DNA from 3 places in the Geodermatophilus sp. SYSU D00079 genome. Region 2 is predicted to be linked to each of the others. Evidence: riboswitches for the same ligand, from Rfam matches in the RefSeq annotation. Region 2 holds a riboswitch; each other region holds the start of a gene.

Region 1 (9,756 bases), on a different contig from region 2:
CGCGAGGTCCCGGCCGCGCAGCTGCCGTTCCGCGCTGCGGAGCAGGGACGACGCCTCCCGCCGCAGCCGGGACGCCGTCCAGCGGCGGGTCAGGGCCGGTCCAGCAGGGCGCGGGCCGCGGCGTAGCCCCCCAGGCCGCTGACCGCCCCGCCGCGGACCGTGCCCCCGGAGGAGGCGGCGACCACCCGCGGGTGCGCGGTCGCGACGCCCCAGGTGCCCACCTCGTCGGGGGTCGCGGCCACCGGCCAGGCCAGGTCGCCGTGGAAGATGTGGCCGCCGGGCATCGCCAGGGACTCCTCGACGTCCAGCGGGGACGCCGCCTGCAGGCAGATCTCGCCGTCGCCGTCGCGGGCCAGGCAGTCCAGCAGCGGCTCGGCCAGGTGCGCGTCGAGCTGGTCGACGACCCGCCGCACCGCCTCCCGGCGGGTGCCGACCGGGTCGCTGCGGAACAGCGCCGCCGGCGTGTGCAGGCCGAACAGGGTGAGCGTCTGGTAGCCCGCCGCCCGCTCGGCCGGCCCCAGGATCGAGGGGTCGGACAGCGAGTGGCAGTACACCTCGAACGGGATGACGTCGGGCAGCAGCCCCGCGGCGGCCTGCGCGTGGGCCGCGTCGAGCTGGCCCGCGGCCTCGTCGACGTGGAAGGTGCCGGCGAAGGCGACGGCGGGGTCCACGCCCGAGCGCAGGCGGGGCAGCCGCGCCAGCACCATGTTGACCTTGAGCTGGGCCCCGTCGGCGGTGGGTCGGGGTGCTGCGCCGGTCAGCCGGTCGAGCACCGCGGGCGCGGCGCCGCCGACCACGTACCCGGCGTCCACCGCCCGTTCGACGCCGTCGTCGTCGGTCCAGTGCACGGTGACGCCGTCGGCGCCCGGCTCCAGCGCGGTCACCGTGGCGCGGGTGACCAGCTCGGCGCCGGCTCCGCGGGCGGCCGCGGCCATGGCGCCGGTGACCGCACCCATGCCGCCCACCGGCACCCGCCAGCGCCCCGTGCCGTTGCCGACCACGTGGTAGAGGAAGCAGCGGCCGGCCGGTGAGGCGGCGTCGTGCACGTCGGCGAACGTGCCGATGAGCCCGTCTGTGAGCGCCACCCCGCGGACCACGTCGGAGTGCAGCTCGTCGGCGACGAGGTCGGCGAGGGGCCGGGCCTGCAGGTCCTCCCACAGCCGCCGGTCGCACAGCCGGCCGGCCAGCTCCCGGGGGGACAGCAGCGGCTCGGTGAGGGTGGGGGCGAGGTCCTCGGCCAGCGTGGCCACCCGTGCGTAGAAGCGCTGCCAGCCGGCCAGCTCGGCGTCGGACCCCGTCAGCGCGCGGAACGAGGCCGCCGTGGCCGGCCCCTCGTCCCGCTCCACCAGCAGGCCGGCCCCGCCCGGGACGGCGGTGTAGGAGGCCACCGCGCGGTCGGCGAGGGTGACCTCCAGGCCGAGGTCGGCGACGATCCGGTCGGGCAGGAGGCTGACCAGGTACGAGTAGGCCGACAGCCGGACGTCGACGCCGGGGAACACCTGCTCGCTGACCGCGGCGCCGCCGACCCGCTCCCGGCGCTCGAGCACCAGTACCGACCAGCCGGCCCGGGCCAGGTAGGCCGCGGCCACGAGCCCGTTGTGCCCGCCCCCGACGACGACGGCGTCGTACGCACCCCGTCCGTCCGGTGTCACCGTCCCCTCCCGCGGGGTGCTGCGCTCCTCGCTGCCGTGCTCGCGCCCGGGTGGGCCGAGGCGGGTGCCGGCACCGGTCAGCTGCCCTCGCCGGGAGCGTCCTCGCTCTCCTCGCAACCCTGTCCGGGTGCCTGCTCCGCGGTGCCGCAGTCCTGCTCGTTGCGGTTGACGTCGGTGTTCCCGCCGGTCTCGGTGCTGCTGCACCCGGCGAGCACCCCGACGAGGAGGAGGGCGGCCAGGGGTCGTCTGAGGTCCATGCGCTGCACGTGCTCGCGCGGACCGCTCGCCAAACCCCACCCGTCCCACCGGACCCACGCGTCCCGCCCGCGCGGCGGGTTGAGTCGAGAGTCCACCAAATCACATCCGGGTAATTGTCACGGCAGCGTCACGGCCCTTACGGTGTGTGCGTCCGGCGGGGCGCTCCGTCACCAACCTGGGTGACACTCCGCGGACGCCGTCGAACCGGCGCCCTCCTCCCGGGGGTGGCCGGACCGGGGACCCACCGCACCACTGGGGTGGAGCGCGCACGGCCCCGTGGCCGGACGCGCCGGGCGCCTTCCCGCCCGAACCCGTCAGCTGACCCGGTAGGCGGCCGTGGAAGAAACGGAGTGCCGCCGCACCATGGCGTCCCCTCGCACCGCCCGCCGCGCTGCCGTCGTCCTGGCCGTCGCCGGCGCCCTCGGTCTCACCCTCGGGCCGTCCTCGGCCGGCGCGGAGGAACCGGCCACCGCGCAGGAGGCCGCCGCCCTGGTCGCCGCCCGCGGGCACGAGCTCGAGGTCGTCACCGAGGACTTCAACGAGGCGCGCGAGGCGCTCGCCGCCCAGCAGGCCACGGCCCAGGCCGCCGCCGCGGCGGTGGCCGAGGCCAGGGGCGCGGCGACCGCGGCCCAGCAGCAGGTCCGGGGCATCGCCCGCAGCGCATTCACCGGCGACAGCATGGGTTCGCTCCAGGCGCTGATGACCAGCGACTCCGCCGACGAGTTCGTCAACCGGGTCACGCTGCTGGAGACCGTCGCGGGGCACCAGAACGGGCTGCTGGACCAGGCCGTGGCCGCCGGCGAGGTCGCCGCGCAGGCCCAGGCGGTGGCCGACGCCGCGGCGGTCGAGGCCCAGGCCCAGTACGACGCCGTGGCCGCCCAGCAGGCCGACCTGCAGGCGCAGATCAACGCCTACCAGGCCGACTACGCCCGGCTGTCGGCCGACGAGCGGCGGGCGGCCCTCGAGGCGGCCGCGACCGCCCACGGCGGCGGGGCCGAGCGGGCCAGCCGCGCCGAGCGCTCGGCGCCGGCCCCGGCCGCCGCGCCGGTGGTGGCCGGCAGCGGGGCCGTGCAGGCCGCGATCGACGCGGCGATGGCCCAGCGCGGCAAGCCCTACGTCTGGGCCGCGGCGGGGCCTGGCTCCTTCGACTGCTCGGGGCTGGTCCAGTACGCGTTCAAGGCCGCCGGCATCAGCCTGCCGCACTCCAGCCGCTCGCAGTCGGCCATGGGCACCCAGGTGTCCCGCGCCGAGGCCCGCCCCGGTGACCTGGTCGCGTTCTACAGCCCGGTCAGCCACATCGGCATCTACCTCGGCAACGGCCAGATGGTGCACGCGCCGACCTCCGGCGACGTCGTGAAGGTCGCCAGCGTCGATGCCATGGGCGCCACGCCGCGGTTCAACCGCATCGCCGGCTGACCTCCTGCAGCAGTCCCCACACGAACCGGGCCCGGACCCCGCCGGGCAGCTCCACCTCCCAGCGGGTCACCACGCCGGGGTCGACGCTGCGCGCCCCCGGCAGGCCCACCACGTCGTCGAGCACGTGCTGCCACACCAGCAACCGGGTCGCGGACGCCGGCGGCACCGGTGAGCCCGGCGCCCGCGCCAGGTGCTCCGCGAGCACCGACCCGCCCGGGCCGGACAGCACCTCCCAGTACAGATGTGGCCACAACGGCACCGGCCAGCGGCGGACCTGGACGTCGAGGTCGCCGAACCGGCGGTCCTCCAGCTCCTCCGGCGGGCCCAGGACGGCGGTGCGCAGCGCCAGCCCCCGGGGAGCCCGCGGCGAGTGCTGCAGCGCCTGCCAGCGGGTGTGCGCGGCGTGCGCCTCGGCTCGGGTGGCCCCCAGCCGGGGCAGCGCCTCGGCGACCAGGTCGGGACGCAGGTCGGCCATCCGCCGCAGCAGCACGAGGCAGAACTCCCGCCGCGCCAGTCCCCGCACGGGCGCCGACCCTGCCAGCACCCGGCCGTGCCGGTCCCACCGGCCACCGCCGTCCTCGACCGGGAGACACTGCCGTCCACGCGGGACGTCCGCCGGCCCGAGGAGCTCGGGCCGGTCCACAGCCCCCGCGGTCGGCGCCCCCCCGCGGGGGGCGGCGTACCCCGGGTCGGGCATCGGGGAGGATGGGGGGCGATGAACGCCCGCGCCGTCGCCCTCGTCTTCCGTGCCGTCGCCCTCGCCGAGGCCTGTTCCTGGGTGGGCCTGCTGTTCGGCATGTTCGTGAAGTGGGTGCTCGCCTCCTCCGAGCGGGGCGTGCAGATCTTCGGCCCCATCCACGGCGGCATCTTCGTGGCCTACGTGCTGGTCACGCTCCTGGCGGCGCGCGTGCTCCGGTGGAACGCGCCGACCACGGTGTTCGCGCTCGCCGCGTCGGTGCCGCCGCTGGCCACCCTGTGGTTCGACCGCTGGGCGACCCGCACCGAGCGGCTGCCCCTGCCCGAGCCCGTCCCGACCTCCTGACGACGGCCCCCCCGGCCCGCGTCTAGGTTCGCGGACGTGCCCGAACCGGTCCTGCCCTCCACCGCCCGCACCCTCCTCGCCCGCGTCGCGCGGGTACAGCGCGACGGGCGGGCGCCCAGCCTGGTCGCCGGGGTCGTCCGGGACGACGGGCTGGCCTGGTCGGCCGGGCGCGGCGACGTCCCGGAGCCGCACACCGACGTGCAGTACCGGCTGGGGTCGATCAGCAAGACCGTGACTGCCGTCGCGGTGCTGCGGCTGCGCGACGAGGGCCGGCTGTCGCTCGACGACCCGCTGGAGCTGCACGTGCCGGGGACGCCGGTGGGGGAGCGCACCGTCGGCCAGCTGCTCGCCCACCTCGGAGGCGCCGCCGCGGAGAGCCCGGGCGGCTGGTGGGAGCGCACACCCGGCGGGTCGCTGGAGGAGCTCGGGCTGGCCGAGGAGCACGCCGTCCTGGGCGCCGCGCGCCGGTTCCACTACTCCAACCTCGGCTTCGGGCTGCTCGGTGAGCTGGTGGCCCGGCTGCGGGGGCGCCCGTGGGACGACGTCGTCCACGACGAGGTGCTGGCCCCGCTGGGCATGACCCGCACGACCCCCCGGCCGGTGGCCCCGGCCGCGGAGGGTCACGCGGTGCACCCGTGGGCCGACGTCGTCCTCCCCGAGCCCGAGCACCATGCGGGGGTGATGGCGGCCGCGGGGCAGCTGTGGGCCTCGCTGGACGACCTCGCCCGGTTCGCGGTGTTCCTCCTCGGCGACACCGGCGAGGTGCTCGACCCGGCCACGCTGGAGGAGATGACCGTGCCGGCCGGCGTGGACTCCTCGGCGCCGGGCTGGTCGGCCTACGGGCTCGGGCTGCAGGTCGTGCGGGTCGAGGGGCGCACCCTCGTCGGGCACGGCGGGTCGATGCCCGGCTTCCTCGCCGGGGTGTTCGTCGACCGCGAGGAGCGGACCGGCGCGGTCTCCCTGGCCAACGCCACCAGCGGTCCGGAGCCGGTGGTGTTCGGCCTGCTGGCCGACCTGCGCGCGGCCGAGCCGCGGATCGTCGACCCCTGGGAGCCGGCGCCGTCCCCGGTGCCGCTGGAGGACCTCGGCGTCTGGTTCTGGGGCCCGGCCCCGCACGTGCTGCGGGCGCTGCCCGGCGGGCTGCTGCACCTCGGGCCCATGCCGGGGCGGGCGGGGCGGGCCAGCCGCTTCGCCCGGCGGGACGACGGCACCTGGGTCGGCCTGGACGGCTACTACGCCGGTGAGCCGCTGACCATCGCCGCCGACCACCTGGACCTCGGCACCTTCGTGTTCACCCGCACCCCCTACGACCCGACGGGCCCCGTGCCGGGTGGGGTGGACGAGGGCGGCTGGCGGCACTGAGCCGCCCGCGGGCTACGGCCTGTCGAAGGCGTCCATCGTCGTCTTGACCACCGCGCCGTAGACCAGGTGCGGCACCAGGTCGCTGGCCCAGTCGGTGGCCGACCAGGTGCGCGGGTCGGTGATGCCGAGCGCGGTCATCGGCCCGTTGGCGGCGACCAGGACGCCCGCCGTGGTGAGCAGGGTGCCGACCACCGGCTGCGACCGGAAGCCCGCCGCCCGCGCCAGGCCCACGAGCACGCCGACGCCGATCCCGGCGACCAGCCCGGTCAGCGGGCCGAGCCCCTGCACCCGGTTCTGCCGCGTCTCGTCGTCCCCCGGGATGGGCACGTGCGCCTTCTCGGCCAGGGTCTCCACGGTCTGCTCCGGGGTGGAGCTGCTGCCGCGGCCGCGGACGGCCATGTCCAGGTAGGTGACGGCGTTGAGAGCGGTGCTGCCCGCCGCGCCGGCGGCGGCGCCGCGCAGTGCCCAGCCGAGCACGCTGATGCCGCGCCGGCCCTTGCCGATCGTCCCCACCGGGGTGCGCCTCGCCATGGGTGCGCCCTACCCGGGGGACCGGTGGGCACACCCGGCCGGACGGCGCCGCGGGGTCAGCCGGCCACCGGGCGGACGAGGAACTCGGCGAGCAGGCGGGCGCAGCGCCCCACGGTCTCGGTGTGCTGCACCTCGTAGCCGTGGGTGCTCAGGGTCGGCAGCGACAGCAGGGCGGCCCGGGCGGTCTGCCCGCTGCTGCGGGCCTGGGAGGCGTCGGAGTCGAAGGACTCCCAGACCGCGGCGCGCGGAGCGAGGTCGAGCTCGTGTCCCAGCGTCATGAGCCGGTCGCTGATGGCCTTGTCGTAGACGACGGCGTCGTCGGCGTAGGCGACGACCGGGCCCGAGTCGACCGGCACCTGGTACTCCGCCTCCGCGGGGCCGATGTCCAGGGCCAGGGTGACGTCGCCGGGGAGCGTGCGGCTGGCGTGCGCGGCGCCGATGCCGCCCATCTCCTCGCCCACGGTGCAGACCAGGTACACGTCGGCCGCCGGACGCCGGCCCTGCTCCCGCAGCAGCCGCGCGGCGCCGACGAGGGCGGTGAGGGCGGTGCGGTCGTCGAGGAAGTAGGAGCCGACGAAGTCGCCGAACTCCACCAGCGTGCGGCGGCTGGAGTGCACGCAGACGCGCGTGCCCGGGTGCACCCCGGCCGCCCCGAGGGCGTCGACGTCGCGGCCGGTGAACACGTACACGTCGTTCCACTCCATGGCCTGGTCGCCGCCGTCGGGCTTGGTCTGCCAGACCCGGGGGGTCTCCTGGGTGGTGTGCTCCGACCCGAGCAGCAGGACGGCGGTGAACCGCTCGGCGTCGCCCAGCACGGTGAGCGGACCGAGGCCGAAGTTGCCCGGGTACATGGTGCCCAGCTGCGACAGCCGCAGGGTGCCGTCGGGCTCGACCCGCTTGACGATCATGGCGAGCTCGTCCATGTGCGCCATGACGCGCACGACGGGGGCGTCCTGCTCGCCCGTGCCGCGCAGCAGGGCGACGAGGTTGCCGGCGGCGTCCACGGTGAGCTCGTCGGCGAGTGGCTCGAGGACCCGCCGGCAGACGTCCCTGACCTCGTCCTCCTGACCACCGGGTCCGTAGGCGGCGAGCAGGTCCTGGAGCAGGGCGCGGTCAGCGGGGGACACGGATCTCCTCGGGGTGCGACGGTCCGCGGCCCCTACCCCCGGCCCCCGCCCGGGTAGTCGTCGTACCGGGGGGCTCCCCGGTGGCGCAGGAGCGCTGCGCCGGCGAGGCCGAGTCCCCCGGCTCCCGCCGCGGCCAGGGCGAGCCAGCCCCACGGGGACCCGCCGCCGTCGGCACCGGTGCCGGCGCTGCCCTGCCGGGGGGCGGCCGGTGCCGGGTCGCCGAGCGCGGCGCGCACCGCGGCCTCCGTCTCCGGCGTCCAGGTGGTCGTGCCCCCGCAGAGGTCGGCGGACATCGGGTCCTCGCCGGGGTCGGAAGCGCCCATGGCGAGGACGAGGAACGGTCCGTCGCCGTCGAGCTCCAGCCCGCAGCTGGCCCCGGACGCCGCCGACACCACGCCCTGCTCCGCGGCCACGCTGCCCTTCCACACCACGTCGACGGCGAAGACGTGGAGGGCGGGGGCGGAGCTGCTCGCCCCGCCGTGCACCTCGCGGGACAGCAGGCGGCCGGTGAAGACGGCATCGGCCCGGTCGACCTGCCGGGCCAGGGGCTCCCCGGTGCAGCTGCAGGCCGACGCCGGGCCGGCCAGCACCCACCCGGCCGCCAGCAGCACCAGGGCCGTGAGCAGGCAGGTCGTCGTGCGGCGCACCGCGGCAGCGTCCCGCGGACCGCCCTCGACGGCCAGTGGCGCGGGCGCTGGCCGGCCCGCACCCTGTGCGGTGTGGACGACGTCGACGCGCACCTGGAGCAGACGATCGAGGCGCTGCTCGACGACCGGCGGGCCGGTGCCTCGATCTGCCCCTCGGAGGCCGCCCGCGCCGTCGACCCCGCCGGCTGGCGCGACCTCATGCCCGCCGCCCGGGCCGCCGCGGGGCGCCTGGCCGCCGCCGGCCGGGCCGAGGTCACCCAGGGCGGCACGGTCGTGGAGGTCGGCACCGCTCGCGGGCCCGTGCGGGTGCGGCGGCCGCGGTAGCCGTCGTCGACCGCTTCCGCCGCACCCTCAGCTCACCCCGGTCGGGGATCGCCGTGCGGGCGGCGCCGCCCGGAGGCGCGGCTGTACGCGGCTCTGGCTCGTCAGGCGGCGGCGAGCCGTTCGTGAGGCGGGAGGATCTCGGTGCCGTCGGGGCGCCAGGTGCGCCAGCGTCCGTCGGGTGGTCGCTCGACCCGGAAGCCGTGGTGGACCTGGGTGTGGTGCCGTTCGCACAGCAGTGCGGAGTTGTCCAGTGAGGTCTCGCCGCCGTTGACCCACTCGATGAGGTGGTGGACGTCGCACCAGTGGGTCGGCGCCTCGCAGCCGGTGAACACGCACCCGCGGTCGCGAGCCTCGACGGCCTTGCGCAGGTGCGGCGGCACCACCCGGTGGCTCCTGCCCAGGTCCAGGGGCAGGCCGTCGGGGGCCATCACGATCCGGGAGACGCTCGCGTCGCAGGCGATCCAGCGGGCCCGGGCGGCGGAGATCCGGGCGCCGAACCCGAGGTCGGCGGTGCCGGGGCCGGTGGCCGGTCCGACGAGGTCGTCGAGGTCGACGGTGACCGCGACGTGCGGCTTCACCGTGCGGAGCACCGGCAGGCCCCCGGCGGACAGCTGGTCGTCGCACAGCTGCACCAGCGCATCGCCGAGGGTCTGGGCGCGTGAGCGCAGGTCACCGGTACACCGGCTGGCGGCGGCGACCGCTTCGAGAGCGGCCTGGAACTTCTCCCCACCGACGGCGTCGAGCTGGACTCGGGCGGTGAGGCTGCCGTCGGTGTGCGTGGCGATCACGACCGACCGGCCCTCGGTCGGGTCGGGTTCGACGCCGTCCGGGTCGAGCCGGGCCAGGTAGTGCGCGACGGCCAGGGTCAGCTTCTGGGAGGGCAGCGTCCGCGCCGCCGAGGTCAGGGCGGCGTCGACCTCGGCGAGGTCCACGCCCTCCGCGTCGGCGGCGGCCCGCCGCTCGGCGGTGGCGACGGGCGCGATGGCCGTGACCTGCTCGGCGCTGACCTGTCCCGCAGCGAATGCCTCCGCCAGCGTGGGCAGGTGCTCCACTGCCCGCCCGGCGCGCACCAGCTGGGCGGCGGCGCGGGGAGAGAGCCGGGTGTGCCCCCGCAACCACGAGGGCATCGTCTTCAACCCGTCGTGCTCCGCGGCCTGCCGCACGTCGGCCACGCGGACGGTGCGGATCAGTTCGGCGTCCAACCGGTTGCGCGCGGCGAGCAGGACCGCGGTCCGGTCCAGCAGATCGCCGTCACCCAGCGCGTGCAGGTCGGCGTCCGCGAGGGCGTCCAGGACCGTGGTCAACTCGTCCACGAACACCTCCCACCAAAGGTCGATCAGGTGTTCGAAGTCTACCGCTGCCAGAGGGCTCGGGCGACCTGAATCCCCAGGTCAGGC
Region 2 (9,756 bases):
CGGCCGCCTCCGGGGAGGCGTTGAGGATCGACGGCGAGCCCGACGTGCCCGACTGGCGGCCGTCGCCCATGCACGGCAGCGCGTGCACCCCGGCCCGGATCAACGCGGCGGGCGGCTGCATGTTCACCACCTCGGCCGAGCCCGGGTAGCCCAGCGGGCCGACGCCGCGGATGACCAGCAGGCAGGTCTCGTCGACCGCCAGCGCGGGGTCGTCGATGCGGGCGTGGTAGTCCTCCGGACCGTCGAAGACGACGGCGCGCACCTGGAACACCCCCGGGTGCTCGGGGTCGGACAGGTAGCGCTCCCGGAACTCCGGGGAGATGACGCTGGTCTTCATGATCGCGCTGTCGAACAGGTTGCCCCGCAGCACCAGGAAGCCGGCGTCGGGCAGCAGCGCGGTGTCGAAGGTGCGGATGACCTCCCGGTCGGTCGCCGAGGTCGCCCGGCAGTTCTCGCCGATCGACCGGCCGGTGACGGTGAGGGCGTCCTCGTGGACCAGCCCGTGCGCCATCAGCTCGTGGACGACGGCCGGCACGCCACCGGCCCGGTGGAACTCCTCGCCGAGGAACCGGCCGGCCGGCTGCAGGTCCACGATCAGCGGCACGCCCAGGCCCAGCTCCTGCCAGTCGGCCACGTCCAGCGGCACCCCCGCGTGCCGGGCGATCGCGTTGACGTGGATCGGCGCGTTGGTCGACCCGCCGATCGCGGAGGTGACCACGACGGCGTTCTCGAACGCCTCCCGCGTCAGGACGTGGGAGGGGCGGAGGTCCTCCCGCACCATCTCCACGATCCGCCGGCCGGTCAGGTAGGCCATCCGGGCGCGGTCCCGGTGCGGGGCGGGGATCGCCGCGCAGCCGGGCAGGCTCATGCCGAGGGCCTCGGCGACGGCGTTCATGGTCGACGCCGTGCCCATCGTGTTGCAGTGGCCGGGGGAGGGCGCCGCGGAGGCGACCAGGTCGACGAACCCGGCCTCGTCGATCTCGCCGGCGGCCAGCAGCTCGCGGGCCCGCCACACGATGGTCCCCGACCCGGTCCGCACGCCGTCGTACCAGCCGTCGAGCATCGGGCCGCCGGACAGCACGATCGCCGGCAGGTCGACCGTGGCCGCGGCCATCAGGCAGGCCGGCGTCGTCTTGTCGCAGCCGGTGGTCAGCACGACCCCGTCGAGCGGGTAGCCGTGCAGCACCTCGACCAGGCCGAGGTAGGCGAGGTTGCGGTCCAGCGCCGCCGTGGGGCGCCGTCCGGTCTCCTGGATGGGGTGCACCGGGAACTCCAGCGCCAGCCCGCCGGCGTCGCGGATGCCCTCGCGCACCCGCTGCGCCAACTGCAGGTGGTGGCGGTTGCACGGGGCGAGGTCCGAGCCGGTCTGCGCGATCCCGACCACCGGCCGCCCGGACTGGAGCTCCTCGCGGGTGAGCCCCCAGTTGAGGTAGCGCTCGACGTAGAGCGCCGTCATCCCGGGGTCCCGCGGGTCGTCGAACCACGCCTGGCTGCGCAGTCGCCGTCCCGGTGTCGCGTCGTCCACCGCCGCCTCCTCCCGCCGGCCGGGGCCGCCGTCGGGGGGCCCGGCCCTGCCGGCGCGATCGTGACACGGCGGGCCGCCCGGCGACGGCGGACGACGAGCGGACCGACGGCGGCCCTGCGACCCTGGAGCGCGCCACGTCCTGGCCGGCCGTCACCGTGCACGGGGAGCGAGGGGACATGACCGACGAGGTGCCGCTGCCGCCGCTCCGCACGGCCCGCCAGGTGCCGCGGTGGTCGGAGCTCCGCGAGGTCGTGCGGTTCCGCCGGCCGCGTGCCGGCCGCACCGCGCGCCGCCTGGAGCGGGCGCTGACCGTGCGGGACCTGCGCGCGGCGGCCCGCCGCACCACACCCCGCGCGGTCTTCGACTACGTCGACGGCGCGGCGGAGGAGGAGATCACCGCGGCCCGCAACGTCGCGGCCTACCGGCGGGTCACCTTCCTGCCGGACGCCCTGCGGTCGGTGGCCGACCCGGACCCCGGCGTGGAGGTGCTCGGTCGGCGGATCGCGATGCCGCTGGTGTTCGCGCCCACCGGCTACACGCGGATGATGCACCACCACGGGGAGGCCGGCGTCGCCTCCGTGGCCGCGCACGTGGGCGTGCCCTACGCCCTGTCCACGGTGGGCTCCACCTCGATCGAGGACGTGCGGGCGGCGGCGCCGGGAGCCGACCTGTGGTTCCAGCTGTTCTTCACCGCGAACCGCGAGCTCAACGCGGACCTGCTGGCCCGGGCGGAGGCGGCGGGCTACTCGACGCTGCTGCTCACCGTCGACACCACGGTGTCGGGCATGCGCTACCGCGACGTCGTCAACGGCCTGACCATCCCGCCCACGCTCACCGCCCGGACCGTCCTCAACATGTCCCGGTTCCCCCGGTGGTGGTTCGACAAGCTGACCACCGGGGGGATGACCTTCGCCTCGCTCACCGGCGTCCCCGGCAACCCGACCCCGGGCGAGGTGGCCGGCATGATGTTCGACCCGCGCCTGGACCTCACCTCGCTGGACTGGTTGCGCGCGCGCTGGCGGGGCCCGCTGCTGGTCAAGGGGGTGACGACGCCCGCCTCGGCGCGCGAGGCGGTGGAGCACGGGGCCGACGGCGTGGTGGTCTCCAACCACGGCGGCCGCCAGCTGGACCGCTCCGCGGCGACGCTGGACGTCCTCCCGGCGATCCGCGCGGAGGTGGGCCCGCGGGCCACCGTGCTCATCGACGGCGGGGTCCTGCACGGGCAGGACGTCGTGGCCGCCCGCGCGCTCGGCGCGGACGCGGTGATGATCGGCCGGGCCTACCTGTACGGGCTCATGGCCGGCGGCCAGCAGGGGGTGGCCCGGACCTACGAGATCCTCGCCCAGGAGTACCTGCGCTCGATGCAGCTGCTGGGCGTGCGCCGCAGCGCGGACCTCTCCGAGCGGCACGTCGCCTTCACGCCGCACGGCAGCGGGGACTACCCGAACGTCTCGGTCTGACCACAGGAGTGCACCCCGGGGTTGCCGTCGCGCGCGGGACGTGCAGGAATGGGGACCGCCTGAGGAAGTGACGCAGCTCACACAGGGGGCACCATGGTCTCGACGCGTCCCGGAGGTCGGCCCTCCTCGGTGGTGGACCTCTTCCCGACCAAGCACCTGGCGGCGCCGTCGGTGCGGGACCTGCCCGAGCCGCCGTCCAGTTTCCGGCACGTCATCGGCCCGGGGATCATCGCCGCCGGCGTCGGCATGGCCAGCGGTGAGTTCATCCTCTACCCCTACATCGCCTCCCAGGTCGGCCTGGTCTTCGTCTGGGCGGCGTTCGTCGGCCTGGCCACCCAGTACTTCCTCAACATGGAGATCGAGCGCTACACCCTGGCCACCGGGGAGACCGCGCTCACCGGCTTCAGCCGCTACTGGCGGCACTGGGGCCTGGTGTTCGCGATCCTGGCCTACTTCGCCAACATCTGGCCCGGGTGGGCGACGAGCTCGGCGACGCTGGTCACCTACCTGGTCGGCGGCAGCGTGGTGCCGATCGCGATCGGCTTCCTCCTGCTGATCGGCGTCATCCTCACCATGGCACCGGTGGTGTACCAGGCCCTCGAGAAGATCCAGATGGTCAAGGTCGCCGCGGTCCTGCTGCTCATCGTCGTCGCCTCGATCGCCGTGATCGGCGCCTCGACCTGGGCGGACGTGCCGCAGATCGTCACCGAGGCCGGGCTGCCCGCCGAGGAGCTCGGCTTCGCGCTGCTGATGGGCGCGCTGGCGTTCGCCGGGGCCGGCGGCGGGCAGAACCTGTGCCAGAGCAACTGGATCCGCGACAAGCGCTTCGGCATGGGCGCCTACGTCCCGCGGATCGTCAGCCCGATCACCGGTCACCCGGAGGCGGCCCCCTCCACCGGCTTCGTGTTCGAACCCACCCCGGAGAACCTGGGCCGGTGGCGGCGCTGGTGGAAGTTCGCCAACACCGAGCAGCTGACCACGTTCGTGCTGATCAGCTTCCTCACCATCCTGTTCACCTCGCTGCTGGCCTACGCCACCGTGTTCGGCCGGGAAGGGCTGGCCAGCGACATCTCGTTCCTGCAGGCGGAGGGCGAGGTGCTCAACGAGACCGTCGGCGGCTGGTTCGGCACCTTCTTCTGGATCATCGGCGCGATCTCGCTGTTCGCCGCCGCGCTCGGCATCGTCGACTACACCAGCCGGCTCGGTGCCGACGTCCTCAAGACCGCGTACCTGCGCGACGCGAACGAGAGCAAGATCTACTTCGCGCTGGTGTGGGGCCTGGTCGGGATCGGCATCATCGTGCTGCTGTCCGGGCTGTCCCAGCCGCTGATCCTGCTGGTCATCTCGGCGGTCACCGGCGGGTTGATGATGTTCATCTACTCCGCGCTGCTGCTCCTGGTGAACCGGCGGACGCTGCCGAGGGAGATCCGCCCGGGCGGCGTCCGGGTCGCCGCCCTGGTCTGGGCCTTCCTGCTCTTCGGCTTCCTGACCGTGCTGACCTTCAACGAGCAGTTGCGGACCCTGTTCGGTGGCTGAGCCGCAGGGGTCGGCGGCGGGCGAGGGAGCGGTCCCGCGGGTGGTCACCGCGGGGGAGACGATGGTGCTGGTCGTCCCCACCGCGCCGGGCCGGCTCCGCCACGCCGGCGCGGTCACGCTGTCGATCGGCGGCGCGGAGAGCAACGTGGCGATCGGGCTGTCCCGGCTCGGCGTCCCCGCCGCCTGGGTGAGCGCGCTGGGGGACGACGAGCCCGGCGAGCTGGTGCTGCACCGGGTGCGCGCGGAGGGGGTGGACACCCGCGCGGTGCGCCGGGACCCCGACCGGCCCACCGGCCTGTACCTGCGCGAGGAGGTGGCCGGGGCGCTGCGGGTCTACTACTACCGCCGCGGCTCGGCGGCCTCGACCCTCGCGCCGGGCGCCTTCGACCCGGCCGTCCTCGAGGGGGCGGCCTTCCTGCACCTCACCGGGATCACCGGAGCGCTGTCCCCGGAGGCGGTGGAGTTCCTGCCGTGGGCGGCGCGCACGGCGCGGGCGGCGGGCGTGCGGGTGAGCTACGACGTCAACTACCGCAGCCGGCTGTGGGAGCCGGCCGCGGCCCGCGCCGCCAGCGAGGCCCTGTTCCCGCACGTCGACGTCCTGCTCGTGGGCGACGACGAGGCCCGCGCCCTGTGGGGCTGGGACGACGACACCGGCCTGGAGCGGCTCGCCGACGCCGGGCCCGGGGAGGTCGTGCTCAAGCAGGGCGCCCGCGGCTGCACGGCACTGGTGGACGGCGAGCGGTTGACCTCGCCGGGCTTCCCCGCCCGCCAGGTCGACCCCGTGGGCGCCGGCGACGCGTTCGCCGCCGGCTACCTCGCCGCCTCCCTCTGGGGGGCCGAGCCGGCCGGGCGGCTGCGCACCGCCAACGCCATGGGTGCCTTCTGCGTCCAGGGCCTGGGTGACTACGAGGGCCTGCCCAGCCGCCGTGAACTGACCGCGTTCCTCGACCAGACCGTCGACCTCGGGAGGTGACGATGCACTCCGACGACCCCGCCGGCGTGCTCGAGGGTGTCTACGTCGCCAACGTGACGCCCTTCCGCGACGACGAGCGCTTCAGCGTCGACGTCGACTCCTACCTCGGCCACGTCCGCTGGCTGGCCGGGCAGGGGGTCACCGGCGTCGTCCCGTTCGGCACCAACGGCGAGGGCCCGTCGGTGTCGGTCCGGGAGAAGCGGGCCGTGCTGGAGGCCCTGCTGCCCGAGGTGGGGGCGCTGCACGTCGTCCCCACCGTCGCGGAGGGCAACCTGCCGGACACCCTGGACCTGCTCGAGCAGCTGCAGGACCTGCCGGTGCGGGCGGTGATGGTGCTGCCGCCCTACTACTTCCGGCCGGCGGCGGCCGAGGGGCTGCGCGTGTTCTACGAGCGCGTGCTGGCCGCCACCCGGCACCCGGTGGTCGTCTACCACATCCCCAAGTACGCGGTGCCCGTCCCGGCCGAGCTGGTGGCCGACCTGCCGGTGTGGGGGGTGAAGGACTCCGGTGGCGAGGCCGGCTACGCCGAGACCGTGCACGCGGCGGGCAAGGGGGTGCTCGTCGGCACCGAGGACGACCTGCCGGCCCGCCTGCTGACCGCCACCGGCTCCATCTCCGCGCTGGCCAACATCGTCCCCGAGCAGGTCGTCGCGCTGTACCGGCACGTCCGTGGCGGACGGACCGACGACGCCGCGGCGCTGTCGGCCCACCTGCAGCAGGTGCGGGCGATGACCAAGGAGTTCGTCGCGCCCGGGATGCTCAAGCGCATCGCCGAGCAGCGGCACGGGCACCCGATGGGCACCGTGCGCCCGCCGCTGGTCCCCGTCCCGGCGGGGTTCGACGCCGCGGCCGCGGTCGAGCGCGCCGTGGCGGTCCCCGTCGGCTGAGGACGCCGGGACGCGGCTGCCCCCGCCGCCCACCCGCGTCCCCGGACGCCTGTGCCCATACACCCTCGGGCCGTCGATCGGGTGCCGCGCGACGCGGGTCACCCGACGAATCGACGGCGCTCGATTGTCACAACTGCATAACGCCGGTTACCGTGGGTGGGTCCGGTCGATCGTCACGTCCCCGCCCGGGGAACCCGAACGGACGCCGCCGAGTCGCCCTCCGGGGCGAGCCGGGGACCCATCGCAGTACTGGGGTGAATCCCGTTCCCGGGCCGTTGGTCCGGGACGGGTAGGGCTGCTTCCCGCCCGAACCCGTCAGCTAACTCGGTAGGCGGCCATCGGAAGAACGGAGAGCGGCCGGATGGCGCGCCCCTGCCCTGCTGCACGACCCCGCCCGACCCGGTACCACCGGAGCCGGGTGCGCCCGCGCACCTGATCGCCCGCGGCCGTCCTGCCGCGCACCGCCCGCGGGCCACTCCCGAGCACCCCCGCTCGACCGGCCTCCCGCCGTCTCCCCGGTGTCCCGCGCAGCGCCCGGACGTCCGCAGCCCCCTGCTGCCCGCTCACCCCGCAGCCCGCCGCCTCCGGCGTGCCGCTGCGCCCGTAGACCCCGGAGCACATCCCCTCATGGACCCCCGCACCACCACCGGCCGCGCTGCCGACCGCCGCGGCCGCGCACGCCGCCGCCCGCCGGCGAGCGTCCGCCGCCCCGCGCTGTACCTCGGCGTGGCCACCGCCGGCGCCCTCATGGTCAACGTCCTGGTCGGCTCGGACCCGGCCGCGCAGGCCGAGGCCGGGACGTCGGAGTCGGTCAGCGTCGCTCGCGAGCTCGGGCTGACCGCCGACTCCGCCCCGGCAGCGGCGACGCCGGACCTCCAGTCCCTGGAGCAGCTGACCGCCAGCCGCAGCAGCCGCGAGGCCGAGCAGACCGCGGCGCAGCAGGCCCAGGCCGCCGCCGACCAGGCCGAGTTGGACCGCCAGAGGGCCGAGGCGGAGGCCGCTGCCCGCGCCGCCGAGGCCGCCCGGGCCGCCGAGGCCGCCCGGGCCGCCGAGGCCGCGCGGGCTGCCGAGGCGGCGAGGGTCGCGGAGGCCGCCGAGGCCGCCGAGGCCGCGCGTGCCGCCGAGGCCGCCCCGCAGCGGTCGGGGGGATCCGCCCCCGCGGCCGCCGCCGCGTCCGGCAGCGTCGCGGCGACCACGATCGCGCGCATCACCAACACCGCAGGCGCCACCAAGCCCGCCGCGCAGGCGGCCGCGAACGCCGTGGTCAGCAACGTGCCCGGTGCCGCCGGCATCACCATCGGCGGCACCCGCGCCAGCGCCGCCGACCCGGGCGGCCACCCCTCGGGCCTGGCGCTGGACTACATGACCAGCTCCTCGCTCGGCGACGCGATCGCCCAGTACCACATCGCCCACTGGAACGAGCTCGGCGTGGAGTACGTCATCTGGAAGCAGCGGATGCTGAGCTCACCCAACGGCTCCTGGAAGCCGATGGCCGACCGCGGCAGCCCGACGGCCAACCACATGGACCACGTCCACGTGAACTACCGGGGCTGATCCCCGCGGGGCATCGCGCCCCGCACCTGCACGAGGCAACGGCTCCCACCCGTCGACGGGTGGGAGCCGTTGCGTGTCCGGCGACACCGCAGGCCGGGACATCGGCTACGAGGTCTGTCCGGCGACCGCTCGCCCCCTCGTGGCGGCCGCCATCTGCACGCGCAGGCTCCGGCCGACCTTCGCCGGACTCAGGAACTGCCACGGCGTGATCAGCCGGCCTCCGTAGCTGGCCAGGTTCGAGGCCAGTCGGTCGTCGTGCGCGGCGCCGGCGAACATCAGACGCTCGACGGGGTTGAGCTTCCGACCGTTGGCGAGGTCGGCGATGAAGAAGTGGTGTGCGGCCAGGCGGTGGTGGTGCTGCCGCCCGTACCGCTGGAGGGCTGTGTCGATCTCGGCGTCGTCGGCCCTCGGGCGTGCCAGGACCGGACCGACCTCGTCGGCCAGCCACGCCGCGGACTCCAGTGCCCAGCCGCAGCCGACCCCCCACAGGTAGTCGGTGGTCAGGGCGGCGTCGCCGACGAGGGCCATGCCGGGAACCGCCGGTGCCCTGCTCACGTCCGGGTAGTGGGGCACCCCGACGTAGTCGGAGACCCGTCGCGCGGAGGTGAGGTCGGGGCCGTCGGGGAGGGCCTCGATGACCTGCCGGAAGCTGGTGTCGATGTCGCGGCGGAACTCGGTGAGCTTGTCGTGGGTGAGCATGACGGCGAGGACGGTGACGCCGCTGTCGTTGGGGAAGGCGTAGGCCACGTCGGGATCGGTCAGCCACATCTGGGAGCGCTCGCCGCTGGCGAGGGGAAGGTCCTCGAACGAGGCGAAGTAGATGAAGCGCCCGTGCTTCTTCTCCTTGGCGGGCACTGCGGCGGAGGAGGCGACGAGGGAGTACCGCCCGTCGGCGGCGACGACGACCCTGGCGCGGAACTCCTGGTCGTCGCCGGCGCGCGTGGTGGCTCGGACGCCCTGCACCCGGCCGTCCTGTGCGATCACCTGCGTGGCCTTGACCCCCAGGAGGAGGTCGACCCCTGGCGTGGTGGCGGCGAGGTTCCGCAGCATCGGATCCAGCACGCTGCGCCGGATGTTGTAGCCGTGCGGGCCTCCGCCGGGTGCCCGGACCCATCCGTACCGGGTCCAGAGGTCGATGCTGTTGCGGATCGCCCCGGCGGCCTCCATCTGCGGGACCAGTCCGAGTCGCTCGAACACGGCGGTGGCGCTCGGCTGGATGTAGTGGGTGCAGGCCCGCTTGTAGTGGTCCGGGTCCCGGTGCTCCTCGAGCACCGTGACCCGCAGTCCCTGCCGGGCGAGGAGGACCGCTGTCGTACAGCCGCTGAGGCTGCCGCCGACGACGAGAACGTCGGATGGGAGTTGCATGACCGTCTCCTCCGTTGCCCGCCCCCGCCGGGCGGGACGAGCGGACCCTGGCACAGCCTCGCCGAGGCCGGAGGTGGGTCGACGGTCGGAGACGGAGTCGCCGGCCGCGGTGTGGTGGGTCGTGACCCTCGGGGCCGGGTGGACACCGGAACGCCACCGACCGGAAAGCCCGTCAGGCCACCTCCCTCGACGCACCCCGGCCGCCGTCCCCGGGCCTGGGTGGCCCACCGGTCACGGACGCCCGTGCGCGTCACGGGCGGCCGCGACCACCTCGGTCAGCGCCCGGTCGTCCCGGGCCACCCACGCGCGGCCGTCGTCGGTCAGCACGATGGGCCGCTGGATCAGGCGCGGGTGCGCCACCAGCAGCCGGATCCACGCGTCGGCGTCCCGCGGCAGGTCCCGCAGCCCCAGCTCGCCGGCGAGCGGCTCGGACAGCCGGGTGACGTCCCACGGCTG
Region 3 (9,756 bases), on a different contig from region 2:
TAGGCGGGCAGCTGCGCGAACCAGGCGAACATCGCGCGGGAGTCCTCGTCGAGACCGTCCAGCGGCAGCGCCTCGTAGCGGCCCGGCCGCCCGGCCCGCTCGCCGAACGCCGCGGCGACCTGCTCGCCGGTCCGCTCGTCCCCGCCGATCTCGATGCTGCCGCCGGGCACGCGGGAGGGGTCGACCAGCACGGCGGCGGTGACCGCGCCGATGTCGGCGACGGCGATCATCTGCAGCGGCACCCCGGCCGGCAGCGGCATCCGGACGACGACCTCGGCGGGGTCGGCCGCCACCATCCACGGCAGGTTCTCCATGAAGAAGACCGGCCGGACGATCGTGGCGGGCAGGCCGAGGGAGGCGATGTGCTCCTCGACGCGGCGCTTGCTCTCGAAGTGCGGGATGCCGGTGGACCGCTCCGCACCGCCGACGGAGTTGAACACCAGGTGCTCGACACCGGCGTCGGCGGCCGCGTCGGCCAGCGCGATCCCCTGGGCGACCTCCGCCTCCGGGCCGCCGGCGCCGAACGGGGTGGTCATCGCGAACACCCGCTGCGCGCCGCGGAACGCCGTCCGCAGGCTGTCGGGGTCCCGGAGGTCGGCGCGCACGAGCTCGGCGCCGCGACCGGCGAGGTCCTGCGCCTTCGCCGGGTCACGGACCAGCGCGCGGACCCGGGCGCCGGCGTCCAGCAGCCCGCGGGCGACGGCACCACCCTGCTGCCCGGTGGCTCCGACGACGGCGATCAGGGGTCCGGGCACGCTGCGCTCCTCCAGACGGGGACGGGTCCCCCTAGGGTGCCCGACCATGGCGGATCGGCAGCTCAGGACGGTTCTGGAGGGCGGCGGGTTCTTCGAGGGCCCGCGCTGGCACGAGGGCACCTGGTGGGTGTCGGACTTCTACCGCCGCACGGTGAGCCGGGTGGCTCCCGACGGCGCGGAGACGGTCGTGGTCGAGGTGGAGCAGCAGCCGTCCGGGCTGGGCTGGCTGCCCGACGGCTCGCTGGTGGTCGTGTCGATGAAGGACCGCCGCGTCCTCCGGTACGCCGACGGGTCGCTGCGCACCCACGCCGACCTGGCCGAGCACTGCGGCGGGCACCTCAACGACATGGTGGTGGACGCGCGGGGGAACGTGTTCGTCGGCGACTTCGGCTTCGACCTGATGGGCGGCGGTGCCGCGGCGACCGCGTCGCTCAAGCGGATCGCCCCCGACGGCACGGTCGGCGTGGCCGCCGGGGGGCTGCAGTTCCCGAACGGCTCGGTGATCACCCCGGACGGCGGCACGCTGGTCGTCGGCGAGACCCTGGGGAACCGGTACACCGCGTTCGACCTGGGCGCCGACGGGTCGCTGACCAACCGGCGGGTGTGGGCCTCCCTCGGCCCCGAGGTCACCGGGACGACGGTCGACGAGGTGCTGGGCCAGCTCGTGGTCGCGCCCGACGGGTGCGCGCTGGACGCCGAGGGCCGCATCTGGGCCGCCGACGCGGTGGGCGGCCGGGTGGTGCGCGTGGCCGAGGGCGGGCAGGTGGTCGACGAAATAGCCGCGCCGTCCGGGCTCGGGGTGTACGCCTGCATGCTCGGCGGGGACGGCGGCCGCACGCTGCTCATGTGCTGCGCGCCGGACTTCTACGAGCACAACCGCGCGCCGGTGCGCGAGGCGGTGCTGCTGGCGACCGAGGTCGACGTCCCCCACGCCGGCCGACCGTAGGTCAGCTCCCGGTGGCGCCGGGCGGCGGCTCGGCCGGGCGCGGCTGCCCGTCGCTGCCGGGGACGCTGGGGTGCGCGGTCCCCATGGTGCCGCCCTGCGCCGCGCGCGGTTCCTCCTGCTCCGACGGCGGGCCGACGAGGTCGTGCTCCTCGCGCTCGCCGGGGTTGCCGCCGGTGGCCTCGTTCGCGCCCCCGTAGGGGCGGCCGGTCATGTTGCCCTCGGTCATCTCCGGACCTCCTGTGCTGGGTCCGGGCTGGGTACCCGGTGCGGGTGGCGCTCACGCGGGCGCGAGCACGCGGACCGGGGCGCCGGCGGTGCGCAGCGCCGGTCAGGGCAGGCGGCAGCGGCCCCGGCCCGGGCGTCCGGGTGGGGCCGCTGCCGAGCGGGAGGTCAGTGGACGGGGCCCCGGCCGTAGCCCTTGCCGCCGCCGCGCTTCTTGTTCTGCTCGCCCATCTTGGCGATGAACTCCTTGATCTTGGCCTGGTTCTGCGGCTTGCGGGCCTCCTGGATGACCTTCGCCGCGAGCCCCGACGCCACGAGCTTCCGGATCATGCCGGCCATGTGGTTCCTCCTCGGTTCGGTTGCACCAGATCGTGCCCGCCCAACGGCCCGGCCAACCACCGAGGTTCCCGTGGCGCTGTGCTCGGAGTCCACCACGGTGAGTCAGGAAACCCCGCGCGTGAGCAATCTGTCCGTCACCGCGCTGACCTGCACGGTCGTCCGGCGCAAGGGACCTTGGTCCCCGGTGTCCGTCGTGGTCGCGACGGCGTGTCGCCCGTGTGGCGGACTGTCCGCTGCACGGACGGCGGACCGTCGAGTCCGCACCTAGCGTCCTCCGCGGTCCTGACGGGCCCCTCGTCGCCGAACCCGTGGTGACACCCGTCGGACCCCGCCGAACCGGTGCGCGGCTCCAGCCGCGGCCGGACCGGGGACCCACCGCAGCACTGGGGTGAAGCACGGCCTGGGCCGTGCCGGGCGACCTCCCGTCCGAACCCGACAGCTAACCCGGTAGGCGGACGGATGGAACAGGAGAACCGTCGTCGATGACGACTGCCCGCACGTCCTCAGCCCGTCGCACCATCCGTGGGATCGCGGTCGCCGCGATCGCCGGTGCCGGGATCGCCCTCACGCCCGCGACGGCCTCGGCCGCGCCCGACGTCGTCGCCGCGCCCGCGGCGGCTGCCAGCCCGGCGGCGCAGACCGCCGTCAACACCGCGCTCGCCCAGGTGGGCGACCCCTACCGGTACGGCGCCACCGGCCCCAACGCCTTCGACTGCTCGGGGCTGACGACGTTCGCCTACCGCGCCGCCGGCATCGAGATCCCGCGCACGTCGCGGGCGCAGGCCGGTGCCGGCGTGCCGGTCTCCCGGGACGCCCTGCAGCCCGGTGACCTGGTGTTCTTCTACAGCCCCGTCTCCCACGTCGGGATGTACATCGGCAACGGGCAGATGGTGCACGCCTCCACCGCCGGCCAGCCGGTGAAGGTCGTGAACCTGGACCACATGCCCAGTTACAACACCGCCCGCCGCATCGCCTGACCCTCGGCTGCCGGTGTCCTGCCTAGTGGCGGCAGGGCACCGGCGGCTGGTCGGCCGGCTGCAGCGAGAAGACCGAGCCGGCGTCGCGCGGCCAGGAGCGCAGGAACAGCAGCCCGAGCCGGGTGTGCAGGAACGCCTCGGCCCCCGCCTCGCGGACCAGCGCCGCGAGGTGGCCGGTGTCGTGGTTGCGGTGCCGCCGCAGCTCGTCGTCGGCGGCCAGGGTGACGACGTCCCCGACGGCGCCCATGACGACGACCGGCTGCCAGTGGTCGTCGTCGGCCTGCGCCAGCTGGACGTGCGCCGGGTGCGGGGCGTGGCCGCGGGCCAGGCGGGCGCAGGGGGTGGAGGCCTCGACGCGGCTCGGGCCCGGGTGCGACTCGGGGTGGTCGGACACTGGCTCCCCCTGGTTCCGTGCGCCGCGCGAGCGGCGGACCGTCAGCGAACCACCCCGGTGCCCCGCTCGCCGGGCTGCCCAACACCCGGGACGGCGAAGTCGCCCGTGCGGGTGGGTGGCCGGCCGCGGCGGTGACGGACGGCGACGGTTCCCGCCGCGGCTACGGGACCCGCACGAAGTCGCGGCCGGTCCAGTGCCACCGCACGGTGATCGGGATCGACGGGCCGTCGGCGCGGTTGTCCTCCGGCGCGTAGGCGCGCATCCCGGCGACGACGTCGCCGTCCCGGACCGACAGCGCGGTCGGGTCGTAGAGCGGCGCGAGGACCGTCGTCTCCCGCAGCGTGCGCGGGCTGGGCAGCAGCCCGATCCGCTCCCCGTCGGCGGCGAGGACCTGGACCTCCTCGACGATCCCGTTGGAGGGCTGCGGGGAGCACTGCAGCAGCACGACCGTGTCCGGCTCGCCGTCCCCGTCGACGTCCCCGCCGGCGGTCGCCTGCAGCCAGACGTCGTAGTACTCGTAGTAGGGGCTGCGGCTGGCGTCGGCGGGCACGCGCGCGGTGCCGCCGTCGAGGTCCGCCGCGAAGCCACCCGGGACGATCCCGTCGCAGGTGACGCGGTACGTGGCGTCGTGCCAGTCGCGCACCGGTTCCGGGGAGGGCCCCGCTGCGGCGCCGCTGCCGCCGGCGGCGGCGCAGCCGGCCAGCAGGCACGCCGCCAGGCCGGTCGGGACCCCCGGCCGCCCCGGCGCGGTCCACGGCATCGGCGATCACCTCGGCTGCGGAGGGCGGGGAGCTCCCTCCGGGAACCGAGGGTCCCACGATGCGGCCGTCACCGGTGGCTCTCTGCGAGCGGTCCCCCGGCGGGGATCCGGGGCAGGCTGTGACCCGTGGACGTCCCGCGCTGGCCCCGTCCCACGGGCACGGGCCCGGTCGTGGCGCTCGGCAAGCTGGTGGCCGACCAGGTGCTGGAGCTGTCCGCACCGCTGGTGGCCGGCGGGCAGCAGCGGGTGGTGCGGACGACGTCCGCGGGCGGCGCCCCGGCCAACGTGACGGCGGGCCTGGCGCGGCTGGGCGTGCCGGCGCGGCTGGCCGGCTGGGCCGGTGCCGACCCCGTGGCCGACCCGCTGCTCGCGGAGCTGACCGCGCGCGGGGTCGGGACGGCGGTGGTGCGCCGCGGCCGGACGCCGCTGACGACGGTGCTGGTCCACCCGGACGGCGAGCGCACGCTGCTCGCCGACCGCGGCGAGGGCGGGCTGGAGCCGGCCGACGTCCGCCGGGAGTGGGTGGCCGGCGCGGCCGTCGTCCACCTGGACGGCTACGACCTGCTGCGCTTCCCCGACGCGCTGCGGACGGCGGCGTCCCTGGCGCACGGGGCCGGGGTGCCGGTCAGCGTCGACGTGGCCGCGGCGACCCGGATCGCCGGCCACGGTGTGCAGGCGTACGTCGAGCTGCTGGCGGGGCTGGCGCCCGACGTCCTGTTCGCCGACGCCGGCGAGGCGTCGGTGCTGGGGCTGGACGGCGGCCTCCCCGCCTGGGCACCGGACCTGGTGCTGGTGCACGCCGGGGCCGGGCCGACGCGGGTGCTGACCCGTGCCGGGGCGGTGGAGGTGCCGGTCGAGCCGCTGCCGTCGGTGCGGGACACGACCGGCTGCGGGGACGCCCTCGCCGCCGGCGTGCTGGCCGGCTGGCGCGCCGGGGCGCCGGTCCTGGACGCCGTCCGCGGCGGGCACGCCGCGGCCGCGGTGGTCGCCGGCGTGGTCGGCGCCCAGCCGCCGTCGTGACCTCCGCCGCCGGTCAGACGGCGAGCAGGCGGTGCACGAACTGGATGGCGATCGAGCCCTCGCCGACGGCGGAGGCCACGCGCTTGACCGATCCGTGCCGGACGTCGCCGGCGGCGAGGACCCCGGGCACGCAGGTCTCCAGCGGCAGCGGCCGGCGTCCCAGGGCCCGGACGGCGGCGTCGCTCAGGTCGGGCCCGGTGAGGACGAAGCCGGCGTCGTCGCGGTCGACGGTCTCCGGCAGCCACTCGGTGTGCGGGCGGGCGCCGATCATGAGGAAGAGGGCGTAGGCGGGCACCGTCTCCCGCTCGCCGGTGGTGCGGTCGCGCAGCACCAGGTGCTCCAGCCGGCCGTCACCACCCCCGTCGACGACCTCGGTGCCGGTGCGCACCTCGATGTTCGGCGTCTCCTCGACCTGGCGGACCAGGTAGTGCGACATCCCGGCGGCGAGGCTCGCGGCCCGCACCACGAGCGTGACCCGTTCGGCGTAGTGGGCGAGGTGGAGCGCGGCCTGCCCGGCGGAGTTCGCGCCGCCGACGATGTAGACCTCCTCCCCCGCGACCAGCGGCGCCTCGGACGCGGCGGCGCCGTAGTGGACGCCGGCGCCGCGCAGCTGCTCCAGCGACTCGACGCCGAGGCGGCGGTAGCTCGCCCCCGTGGCCAGGACGACCGCGCGGGCGACCACGACCCCGCCGGTGTTGAGGGTCAGGACGACGCCGTCGTCCTCGCGGGCCAGGTGCGTGACGTGCTGCATGAAGGCGAACCGGGCGCCGAAGACCCAGGCCTGCTGGTAGGCGCGGCGGGCGAGGTCCGCACCGCTGAGGCCACGCGGGAAGCCGAGGTAGTTGCGGATCGAGGAGCTCGCCGTGGCCTGCCCGCCGATGCTCCCCGAGTCGATGACGACGGTGCGCAACCCCTCGGAGGCGCCGTACACGCCCGCGGACAGGCCGGCCGGCCCGCAGCCGACGATCACGAGGTCGTAGCGGTCACCGGACGGGTCGATCGTCGTCCCGGCGGACCGGGCGATGTCCATGTCGGTGGGGTCCTCCATGACCCGGCCGTCGGGCATGCGCAGCAGCGGGAGCCGCTTGTCCAGCCCGGCGTCGGCGAGGATGGCGCGACCCTCCTCGGAGCCGGCCAGGCAGAACCGGTGCGGCATCGCGCACCGGCCGAGCGTCTCGCGCAGCTCGTACGCCCGGCCGGACCACGTCTCGCCGACGACGTCGATCGTGTGCGGCGCGCGCCGGCGCGCCTCGGCCCAGGCGAGCAGGAAGCTCGACACCGCCTGGTGGAACTGCTCGTCCGGCGGCGGCGCCGGGCGCATCACCCACTGGTCGATGCGGCCGCGCGCGATGGCCTCGAAGACGGCGTCGCCGGTGTCCGGGTCACCGACGTGGGCCCACGGGAGGAGCAGCGCGCGCTGGGCGTGCGGGAACAGGCTGGGCACGCCCGCCAGGAGGTCGGTGCCGGGTGCGCCGTCCAGCTCCTCGCCGGCGAGGACCAGGGCGACCTCCTCGCCGGCCGCGGCGAGCTCGCCGAGCGTGCGGCGCGCCTCGTCCGGCGCGCGCAGGCAGCAGACGCGGTAGTCCGACGAGTACCGGTTGCGCAGCTCCCGCTCGACGTCGGCCAGCAGGCCGGGGTCGTCGTCGACCGCGACCAGCAGGGGCGCGTTCGTGCCCGCCATGGCCCGGAACCGTAGGAACGGGCACGGCACGGGACCAGGTTCGAAGGTCATCAGCCGAGCACGGCCCTCGGGAGCACCCGCCACCGGCTAAGTTCGGCGCGCCATGGATGCTGCGCTGCCCGAGGTCCCGCCGATCGCGGTGTCCGTGCTCGGTCCGATCGGGGCCACGGTCGCCGGGCGCCCCGCGGTCCTGGGCGGGCCACGGCAGCGATCGGTCCTCGCCCGGCTGGTGCTCGCCGGCGGGCACGTGGTCTCCGCCGACCGGCTGGTCGAGGACCTGTGGGACGGCGAGCCGCCCCCCAAGGCGCTGGCCTCCCTGCAGGTCCACGTCTCCCGGCTGCGTCGCGCCCTGGACCCGGCCGACGGACGGCGGACCGGCGCCACGGTGCTCGTCAGCGCGGCCCCGGGCTACCGGCTCCGGCTGCCCCGCGAGGCCGTGGACGCCTGGGAGTTCGAGGACCTGGTGGCCCGGGCGCACGCCACCGACGACGTCCTCGTCCGACGGGACCTGCTCGAGCGCGCGCTGGCCTGCTGGTCGGGACCGGCCTACGCCGGGTCGGCGGACGCGGCGTGGGCCGCGCCGGAGGTCGCCCGGCTGGAGGAGCTGCGGCTGGTGGCCGTGGAGCTGCGCGCCGACGCCGACCTGGCCCTCGGGCGCGCCGCGGCCGTCGTCCCGGAGCTGGAGCGCCACCTGCACGACTCCCCCGCCCGGGAGGAGGCCGTGCGGCTGCTCGCCCTGGCGCTGTACCGCAGCGGCCGGCAGGGCGACGCGCTCACCGTGCTCCGCCGTGCCCGCGAGCACCTGGCCGAGGAGCTCGGGATCGACCCCGGCCGGGGGCTGCGCGAGCTGGAGGCCGCCGTGCTCGGGCAGGAGCCGGCGCTGGACCTGCCCGCGCAGCCCGTCGTGCTGCCGGCCCCCGCACCCGCTCCCGCGGCGCCGGTGCCGGCCCGGGCCGCCGAGCTGCGGCTGCTGCTCGACCTGGCCGCGCAGGGCGCGCGGGTGGTGTGGATCGCCGGCGAGGCCGGCGCGGGCAAGACCACGCTGGTGGAGGCCGCCGCGGCGCGGCTGCGCGAGGGCGGCTGGCGGGTGGCCGAGGGGCGCTGCCCCGAGGTGGACGGCGCTCCCCCGGCCTGGCCGTGGACGGAGATCACCCGGGCGCTGGGTGCCGCCCCGCTGGAGGAGGGCACCGCGTTCTGGCTGGCCCGCGCCGTGGCCGACCGTCTGCGGGCCGCCGTCCGGGAGCAGCCGCTGGTGGTCGTGCTCGACGACGTGCACCGCGCCGACGAGCTGACCCTGCAGCTGCTGCGCCAGGTCGTCGACTCCCTCGCCGGCGAGCCGCTGCTGGTGCTGGCGACCTACCGGGACGCCGAGGCCGGGGAGGCGCTGGCGGCCACCCGCGCGGCGCTGGCCTCGGCCGGGGCGCGGCACCTGGAGCTGCGCGGGTTGGACGACGAGGGCGTCGCCGTCCTGGCCCGGCAGTCCGGGCTGGAGGACGCCGGACCCGCGGAGCTCGCGCTGCTGCGCGAGCGCACCGACGGCAACCCGCTCTACGTCCGCGAGCTGGCCCGGTTGCTGGTCGCCGAGGGCCGGGGCGCGGCGCGGACCGGTGTGCCGGCCGGGCTGCGCGACGTGCTGCGCCGCCGGGTCGAGCGGCTGCCCGGCCCGGCGGTGACCGCGCTGCGCCAGGCGGCGGTGCTGGGCCGGGAGGCCGACGTCGACGTGCTGGCGGCCGTGGCCGGGCGGGACGTCGACGAGCTGCTCGACGCGCTGGAGACCGCGGTGCTGGCCGGGCTGCTCGACGAGCCGGCGCCCGGACGGGTCCGGTTCACCCACGCGCTGGTGCGCGACGTGCTCTACGAGGACACCCCGCTGCTGCGCCGCGGCCGGGTGCACGCCGCCGCGCTGGCCGTGCTCCGCGAGTCCGACGGGGTGGACGCCGCGACGCTGGCCCACCACGCGGTCGCCGCGGCGGGCCCGCGCACCGCAGCCGACGCCGTCCCGTACGTCGCCGCGGCGGCGCGGGAGGCCGGCCGGCTGGGGGCGGCGGCGGAGGAGGCGCGGCAGTGGGCGTCGGCGCTGCGACTGCTGGAGCTGGCCGGCCGGCGCGGGTCGGCCGAGGAGCTCGACGTGCTGCTGGCCGCGATCCCCGCGCACGCCCGCGCCGGGGACGTCGTGACCGCCCGCGCCCAGCAGCGGGACGCCGTCCGGACCGCCCGGCGGCTGGGCCGGCGCGACCTGCTGGTCGCCGCGCTGGCCGCGTGGGACGCGCCGCTGGTGTGGACCGTGCGCAACGACGGCGCGCAGGACCCCGAGCTGCTCGACCCGCTGCTGGAGCAGCTGGAGACCCCCGCAGGCGAGGACCTGCCCGGGGACGTGCGCTGCCGGCTGCTGGTCGCGCTGGTGCGCGAGGTGGAGGGCGTCGACGACGAGCGCACCGACGCCGCGAGCGCGGAGGCGTTGCGCCTGGCCCGCGCGGCGACCGGTCCGGACGCCGCCCGGCTGCTGTGCGCAGCGCTCAACGTGCGGGCGTACGCGGCACTGGGACCGCACCTGGCCGCCGTCCGGGAGCCGCTGGCCGAGGAGCTGCGCGCGGTGGCGACCGCGGCCGGGATGACCGACCACCAGGCGGTGGCGCACTGGCTGCTGTTCCTCGCCGCCGCG

The links. A riboswitch is a leader RNA that binds a small molecule or an ion and turns the genes downstream of it on or off. The one in region 2 is predicted to bind cyclic di-AMP.
Region 1: it holds a riboswitch for cyclic di-AMP, as region 2 does, so the genes downstream of both, ACI79E_RS10535 (C40 family peptidase) here and ACI79E_RS14565 (hypothetical protein) in region 2, are expected to answer to the same signal.
Region 3: it holds a riboswitch for cyclic di-AMP, as region 2 does, so the genes downstream of both, ACI79E_RS15160 (C40 family peptidase) here and ACI79E_RS14565 (hypothetical protein) in region 2, are expected to answer to the same signal.

Annotation. Positions count from the first base shown of each region.
Region 1 covers NZ_JBJGZS010000010.1:38,343-48,098, forward strand. The annotation lists partial or broken gene ACI79E_RS10520 (YhjD/YihY/BrkB family envelope integrity protein) at 1-93, opposite strand, end outside; gene ACI79E_RS10525 (phytoene desaturase family protein) at 90-1,652, opposite strand; gene ACI79E_RS10530 (hypothetical protein) at 1,730-1,909, opposite strand; cyclic di-AMP (ydaO/yuaA leader) riboswitch at 2,109-2,258, shown strand; gene ACI79E_RS10535 (C40 family peptidase) at 2,274-3,326, shown strand; gene ACI79E_RS10540 (hypothetical protein) at 3,307-3,849, opposite strand; gene ACI79E_RS10545 (DUF3817 domain-containing protein) at 4,042-4,368, shown strand; gene ACI79E_RS10550 (serine hydrolase domain-containing protein) at 4,405-5,730, shown strand; gene ACI79E_RS10555 (hypothetical protein) at 5,743-6,261, opposite strand; gene ACI79E_RS10560 (M42 family metallopeptidase) at 6,318-7,388, opposite strand; gene ACI79E_RS10565 (hypothetical protein) at 7,421-8,035, opposite strand; gene ACI79E_RS10570 (DUF3253 domain-containing protein) at 8,108-8,359, shown strand; gene ACI79E_RS10575 (DUF222 domain-containing protein) at 8,461-9,672, opposite strand.
Region 2 covers NZ_JBJGZS010000017.1:10,944-20,699, forward strand. The annotation lists gene ACI79E_RS14540 (IlvD/Edd family dehydratase) at 1-1,525, opposite strand, end outside; gene ACI79E_RS14545 (alpha-hydroxy acid oxidase) at 1,702-2,985, shown strand; gene ACI79E_RS14550 (Nramp family divalent metal transporter) at 3,079-4,521, shown strand; gene ACI79E_RS14555 (sugar kinase) at 4,514-5,494, shown strand; gene ACI79E_RS14560 (dihydrodipicolinate synthase family protein) at 5,497-6,381, shown strand; cyclic di-AMP (ydaO/yuaA leader) riboswitch at 6,578-6,730, shown strand; gene ACI79E_RS14565 (hypothetical protein) at 7,009-7,935, shown strand; gene ACI79E_RS14570 (NAD(P)/FAD-dependent oxidoreductase) at 8,041-9,300, opposite strand; gene ACI79E_RS14575 (ArsC/Spx/MgsR family protein) at 9,532-9,756, opposite strand, start outside.
Region 3 covers NZ_JBJGZS010000018.1:49,303-59,058, reverse strand. The annotation lists gene ACI79E_RS15180 (NmrA/HSCARG family protein) at 1-755, opposite strand, end outside; gene ACI79E_RS15175 (SMP-30/gluconolactonase/LRE family protein) at 802-1,701, shown strand; gene ACI79E_RS15170 (hypothetical protein) at 1,703-1,927, opposite strand; gene ACI79E_RS15165 (hypothetical protein) at 2,092-2,262, opposite strand; cyclic di-AMP (ydaO/yuaA leader) riboswitch at 2,582-2,729, shown strand; gene ACI79E_RS15160 (C40 family peptidase) at 2,745-3,239, shown strand; gene ACI79E_RS15155 (hypothetical protein) at 3,262-3,633, opposite strand; gene ACI79E_RS15150 (hypothetical protein) at 3,794-4,393, opposite strand; gene ACI79E_RS15145 (carbohydrate kinase family protein) at 4,520-5,413, shown strand; gene ACI79E_RS15140 (FAD-dependent oxidoreductase) at 5,427-7,094, opposite strand; gene ACI79E_RS15135 (BTAD domain-containing putative transcriptional regulator) at 7,198-9,756, shown strand, end outside.